DNA from 2 places in the Marinobacter sp. LV10R520-4 genome. Region 2 is predicted to be linked to the other one. Evidence: riboswitches for the same ligand, from Rfam matches in the RefSeq annotation. Region 2 holds a riboswitch; the other holds the start of a gene.
What was found. A riboswitch is a leader RNA that binds a small molecule or an ion and turns the genes downstream of it on or off. The one in region 2 is predicted to bind thiamine pyrophosphate.
Positions count from the first base shown of each region.

Region 1: another riboswitch for thiamine pyrophosphate. It lies ahead of thiB (thiamine ABC transporter substrate binding subunit); the one in region 2 lies ahead of ATG98_RS08785 (sodium:solute symporter family protein).

Region 1 covers NZ_PDJM01000001.1:3,534,712-3,538,098, reverse strand. Annotated here, with positions in the region: gene yghU (glutathione-dependent disulfide-bond oxidoreductase) at 37-912, shown strand; gene ATG98_RS17160 (TetR/AcrR family transcriptional regulator) at 981-1,481, opposite strand; TPP riboswitch at 1,805-1,897, shown strand; gene thiB (thiamine ABC transporter substrate binding subunit) at 1,946-3,007, shown strand; gene thiP (thiamine/thiamine pyrophosphate ABC transporter permease) at 3,020-3,387, shown strand, end outside.
Region 2 covers NZ_PDJM01000001.1:1,808,655-1,812,041, forward strand. Annotated here, with positions in the region: gene ATG98_RS08785 (sodium:solute symporter family protein) at 1-1,310, opposite strand, end outside; TPP riboswitch at 1,430-1,538, opposite strand; TPP riboswitch at 1,628-1,724, shown strand; gene ATG98_RS08790 (3-oxoacyl-ACP reductase) at 1,772-2,545, shown strand; gene ATG98_RS08795 (LLM class flavin-dependent oxidoreductase) at 2,545-3,387, shown strand, end outside.

The DNA of each region.
Region 1 (3,387 bases), 1.7 Mb from region 2:
AAATGCTTTATTTATTTCTAAAAGAGGGTCAGGATCATGTCGAACAGCCATCAATATGCACCACCACAGGTTTGGACCTGGGACGCCGAAAGCGGCGGAACGTGGGCCAGTGTTAACCGCCCCATAGCCGGCGCGACACATGAGGTGACGCTGCCGCGTGGAAAGCACCCTTTGCAGATTTATTCGATGGGAACACCCAATGGCCAGAAGGTCACCATCATGGCCGAAGAGCTGCTGTCCATCGGTGAAACCGGGGCCGAATACGATGCTCACCTGATCCAGATTGGCGAAGGCGACCAGTTTTCATCCGGCTTTGTCGACGTAAATCCAAACTCGAAAATCCCGGCTCTGTTTGATACGGAGAGCGGCAGCCGAGTTTTTGAAAGCGGTGCGATCCTTTTTTATCTGGCTGAGACGTTCGGGCACTTTCTTCCAAAGGACACGGCTGCACGCACCGAAGTACTGAACTGGCTGTTCTGGCTGCAAGGTTCAGCGCCCTATCTGGGCGGCGGATTCGGGCACTTCTACGCCTATGCACCCGAGAAGTTAGAATACCCGATCAATCGCTTCACGATGGAAGTGAAACGCCAACTGGACGTGCTTGACCGGGAGCTAGCCGAGCACCGTTTTCTCGGCGGAGACGAGTATTCCATTGCCGACATAGCCACTTGGCCATGGTATGGCAATTTGGTGCTGGGAGAGGCCTATGGTGCGGGTGAATTCCTGCAGGTCGAAAGCTACAAGAACCTGCGCCGCTGGGCACAAGAGATCTTTGAACGCCCCGCTGTCAAACGTGGCCGCAAAGTCAACCGCACTTGGGGTGAGCTTTCAGAGCAACTGCACGAGCGGCATGATGCCTCGGATTTTGATTTGAAAACTCAAGAAAAACTGGCACCTAAAACGATCGACTAAACAGTCTGCCTTGAAGAAGCCTGCTCCCTGCCCTAAGGCAACAAGAGCAGGCAAATACGCGATAAATATTAGCGTTTATCTGTAACACCGTCCTTACGCAGAGCTTCCAGGGACAGTGCCATATCTTCAGCAAGAGCATGAACAGTCGCACTGTTGACGTCACGTTGGGCGAAAGCGCGTAACCCCATTACTTCTGCCTGCAAGCGCCGCCCAAGGCGAACGGGATCAAGCCGGGCATCCAGTTCCCCGATCTGCTGTGCCGCATCAAAACGATCAATAAAGCGTTCTTCCATGCCTGCCAACAAATCTTCGGCCTTGCGCCAGGCGGCCAACCCAGCCAATGGTGATGGGTAAGCGTTCAAAGTGCGCTCAAACTCGGCCAGCCCCAAGCGGGCATAACGCTCCAAGGACTCCTGAAAAAGCCCATCTTTGCTGCCAAAAGTGGCATAGATACTACCCGGTCGCATATCGAGTGCTTTCTCCAGATCCTTCAACGAGGTGGCATGAAAGCCCTTTTGCCAGAACAGCTGAAGAGCCCGCTCCAGAGAGTCTTGCCGGTTGTGAATCATCGCGCGAGCCCTGGTCAATTCCAGATTTTTGAGGCTGAGACGTAGCTTCAGGGAAAATTTTAAGTCATCATCCGATTTTGTATTGAACAACTACTCAAGTACAGCTACAACCTGATAAATTCCCAATATCACGCGGTTCTGTTCCGGTTGGTGGGGTTTGCGCAGTGGATGCGTTGGTTAAATATTTTCACGAAACCTTGGTATACCACCGTGTTTGATATGATCTCCTATGCTGCGTCAAGACGGTAAGCTTGTCTTTGCATGTTGGTATAGTTTTGTCGATCTGCGGTGTCGTCCTTATAAGGCTTAGGCTGTTATACTCACCCATCTCAACGGGGTGCCTCCAACAGGCTGAGACCATACCCGCGGAACCTGCCCCGGATAATGCCGGCGAAGGAATTGAGCTTTAATCGGCCGAAAACCGCGTATGGTGCCCCAAAACCGGATTTTGAGGTTTAACCACCATGCCGTATTCGCTGTTCCAACGCGTTGTTCAAAAGAGTCAGACTGCCCTACTCCCTGCTAAAACCCAGACAGTTTTAGGGCTCTTTATCCTCATTTTTACCAGTTTATCCAGCGCTACCGAAAACCCAGATTTAACGGTATACACCCACCCCTCGTTCGCAGCGGAATGGGGGCCGGGGCCGGCGGTAAAAACGGCGTTTGAGCAGCGCTGTGACTGCCAACTTAATTATGTGGTGCTCGACAGCGGCGGAGACATTCTACAGCGACTGAGGCTAGAAGGTACCAGCAGCTCAGCCGACCTGGTGTTGGGCCTAGACACCGGCACCATGGAACTGGCTCGCGCCACTGGGCTATTGGCGCCGCACAATGTAAACCTGGACGCTCTCAATCTGCCTATCCTCTGGCAAGACCCATTATTCGTACCCTACGACTGGGGCCACTTCGCGTTTGTTTACGACACCGAGCAGTTGGCCAACCCGCCAACAAATCTGGCTGAGCTGATTGCGGCACCGGATGATTTGAAGATCATTATTCAGGACCCGCGCACTAGTACACCTGGCCTTGGCCTTTTGCTTTGGATGCGCCACGTTTACGGCGACGATGCCGGGGCCAAGTGGGAACAGTTGCAGAAAAAAATCCTGACCACCACAAAGAGCTGGAGTGACGGCTATTTTTCATTGTTTATGAACGGTGAAGCGCCAATGATTTTGTCTTACAGCACCTCACCGGCTTACCACATGGCCATCGACAAGACCGAGCGCTATCAGGCAGCGGCGTTCAGCGAGGGGCACTACCTGCAAGTAGAAGTAGCGGCGGTGGTCGCCAGTTCACCACATAAAGCGCTGGCAAGGGAGTTTTTGGACTTCATGTTGAGCGCCGACTTTCAACGCCATATTCCGCTGAAGAACGTTATGTACCCGGCTATTGATCTGGGCGCCGAATTGCCCGATGTTTTTAACCGTTTGATACAGCCGTCCCGCACTCTGTTTTTTGATCCGGCCGAGGTGGCACAACATCGTCGCGAATGGGTCGATGAGTGGCTGGAAGCCATGACACGCTAGCGGAGCTGGCTAATGCAAAATCCGCTGAGCTTTTATAAAACCCATCGCGCGCCCCTGAGCCACCCCGGCTGGCAGTTGGCACCCGGCCTGCTGATCGCCCTGGCCATAATCACGCTGACGGCCACAGGCGTGGGCGCCCTACTATGGCAAGCACCGGCGCTAAACCCGGCAGAACTCTGGCACAGCCGTTACCTGCGCAATGTGGTTAGTTTTACCGTTTGGCAGGCGCTGCTGTCCGTGCTTATCAGCACGCTGCTGGCCATTCCCGTTGCCCGGGCGCTGGCGCGGCAACCCCGGTTTCCCGGCCGCGGCCTGCTGCTTCGGCTGATGGAGCTCAGCCTGGTGATGCCCACCATTGTGGTGGTCTCTGGTTTGGTTAA
Region 2 (3,387 bases):
TAGGTGAGCGGCGCCCCCGGTGCGGGAAACAGCATTAACCCGGTAGCCAGGCCGGCAAACGTGCTAATCGCGGCGTTGTAGCTTTGGTAACGGGCGTTGTAGAAGCCAAAAAATACCGGGAAAGCAGCGGCGCAGCACAGCAGATCGGCCAGCAGAAACAGGTAAAGCACGCTGTAACCTTGGGCCGCCACAAACAGCACCGGTACCGACAACAACACAATCAGCCAGCGGGACAGCGACAGCAGGCTATGGTTGCTCAACTTTGGCAGCAGCCGGCGCAGGTCTATGACCATGATGCTGGTCAGCCCGCTGATGGTGGAGTCGGCACTGCTCATAATCAGCGCCAGCCCAAAGGGTAACAGGCCAATCGCAAACCACACGGGTACGTCCGCCAGCAACACGCTGAACAGCGCCACCGAACCGTCACCCGGCAAGCCCAGGCCTACAAACGCCAGCCCGAACAAACCCATGATGAAAATGATGGGGAAACTCAACAGACCACTGATGATAAAACCGTTGCGGATAACCTTGTTATCGCGGGCGGCGAAAATACGCTGCCAGGTGCCTTGGTAAAATAACCCGGTCAGCACCACTGCCAGGAAAAAGGTCAGGCCGGATTTCAGGCCGTTGATGTCCAGTGGGTTAAGCAGGTGTGGAGCTTTTTCCTGCAAACCTTGAATCGCCGGGGCCAGACCACCGGTGGCCTTCCAGCCAAAGCCAATTAATAGCGCCAAAAAGGGCAAAATCACCAGCATTTGTACCCGGTCGGTAAAAATGGTGACTCGCAGGCCGCCGTACAGGGTGTACAGCAGAGTGGCGCCCATGACGATGCTGGCGGTTAGCCATAAGGGCACCGGCGCTAGTAAAGACACCATTTTGGCAATGGCAGTCAGGCCCGCAGTCAGGCTGATAAACAGATAAAAAACCATGATCACCAGCACGAAGCCGTACATAACGCGACCATAGCGGCCGAGCACAAATTCGGTGAGGGTGTGGCCTTCGGGCATTAATGTTCGAATGCGTTTGCCCAAGGGAATCATGATCAGCCGCGGTGCCAGGGCACCCAGAGCATAACCGGTCACAGCACCAATGCCACCCCAGGTGGCGGCCTGGGCCGGGCCAAACAGAATCCAGGTACCCATGGTGGTTGCCAGCAAGGTTAGCAGGGTGGCAGAGCTGCTCTGGCTGTTGCGGGCGACCAGAAAGTCGTCCAGTTTGTCTTGCTTGTGGCGGGCGTAAATCAGGCCGGGTATCGCAAAAAGTGCGGCGAATAAAACCAGCCATATAAGGGCGGTAGAGGTGCTGAGCATGGGTAAATTTTCCTTGCCGCGGCAGGCGGGAGCGTCATCGCCAAAGGTGGCGGGTCAATAGTACAACCGGGACAACCAAGACAAGCAGCGGGGAAAGAAAGGGGCGCACAGGCAAGCGTAAAGCAGGCGTTTTCCTTCCCTTCGCCGGCATTACCCGGATCAGGTTCGAAGGGTTACCGCACTAAGTGCGGAGTCTCAGCCATCGCAATGGCGCCCCCAGGAATGGCAATAGAGTAGGAAGTCTGTTCGTACTTGTCAATTGCCGCTATTAATGGCGGTTTGGCCTGCATATTCGTGCCGCCGTTGTGCTATGGTTTTGGCTCGACACGGGGTGTCCTGCTTTGCAGGGCTGAGAGCACACCCGTTGAACCTGATCCAGTTCATACTGGCGAAGGGATGTCAGAGGGTGCGCCCGCACCCAATCTGTCCATTCATACCTTCGCCTCAGCCATGAGGTGTCTATGCACAAATCCGTCCGTCTTGATCAACAGCTGGTTTTGATAACCGGTGCTGCCCGCGGTTTGGGCGAACACCTGGTGCGCGCGTTTTTGCGGGAAGGCGCCAACGTTGTCATTAACTACCGCAACAGCGCCGAAGCGGCGCACAAACTGGCCGCTGAAGAACCGGTACGTGCCCTTGCGGTGCAGGCTGACGTGACCGACCGCGCCGCTGTGCAGGCGATGTTTGCCCAGGCCCGGCAACATTTCGGGTTTCCGGTGACCACGGTAATCAATAATGCCTTACCAGATTTCTCGTTCAACGGCGATGCTCGCCCGAATGCGGATCAGCTGACCTGGGAGAATCTGAACCAGCAGTTTGCCGGCGTGGTGGGTGGCGCGCTGAACACCACCCAGGCCGCGCTGGCTGGTATGCGCGAACAGGGTTTTGGCCGCATTGTGAATGTGGGGACAAACTTGTTCCAGAACCCGGTGGTGCCGTACCACGATTACACTGCGGGTAAAGCGGCTTTGCTGTCGCTTACCCGTACCCTGTCGCAGGATCTGGGCCCGGATAACATCACCGTGAATATGGTGTCGGGTGGTCTACTGCGCACCACGGACGCATCTGCTGCAACGCCTGAGGCGGTGTTCGATTTCATCGCCGCCAGCACACCGTTGCGACGGGTGACCACGCCGGCAGAGTTTGCCGATGCTACCTTGTTTTTTGCGTCACCCTGGTCGCGCTCGGTAACCGGGCAGAACCTGGTGGTAGACGGCGGATTGGTGAAAAACTGATGGCGGCCTCCGGTTCACATCAACGGATGATGCACATCAACCTGTTTCTGATGGGTTGTGGCCATCATCGAGCAGCCTGGCGCCACCCGCAGTCGGCGGTGGAGCAGTTGGGAGACATTCGCTATTACGAGCGCCTGGCGCAAACCGCCGAACGGGGCAAGCTGGACGCCGTATTTTTCGCCGACAGCAATTCGGCGGGCAATGTGTCAGACGGCAGCTGGTTTTACCTGGAGCCGCTAACGGCCATGGCCGCCATGAGCCGGGCCACGGAAAAAATCGGGTTTATCAGCACCGTATCCAGCACTTTTTACACACCGTTTCACGCCGCGCGTTTAGTCGCATCGCTGGATCATATCTCCGGCGGCCGCATTGGCTGGAACGTGGTTACTTCGATGTTTGATGTAGAAGCCCGCAACCACGGTTATGACGCTATGCCCGGCCACGCCGAGCGTTACCGCCGCGCCGACGAGTTTGTGCAGGCTGTGTTGGGATTGTGGGACTCCTGGGCTGATGACGCTTTGCGGTTTGATCGCCAAGGCCATTACGCCGACCCCGCCAAGGTGCGACCGATAAACCACCAAGGAGAGTTTTTTCGGGTAGACGGACCGTTGAACGTGCCGCGCCCGGTGCAGGGGCACCCGGTATTGTTTCAAGCCGGCGCGTCGGAGCCCGGGCGGGAGCTGGCGGCCAGATGCGCTGAGGCGATTTATGCCGTTGCCTACGATTTGCCGGCGGCGCAAAGCTATTACCGCGACATCAAACAGCGGGTGAAAGCCGCGGGCCGCGAGGTGTATGTGCCGATCCTACCGGGCTTGGTCACTTACGTGGCACCCACCGAAGCG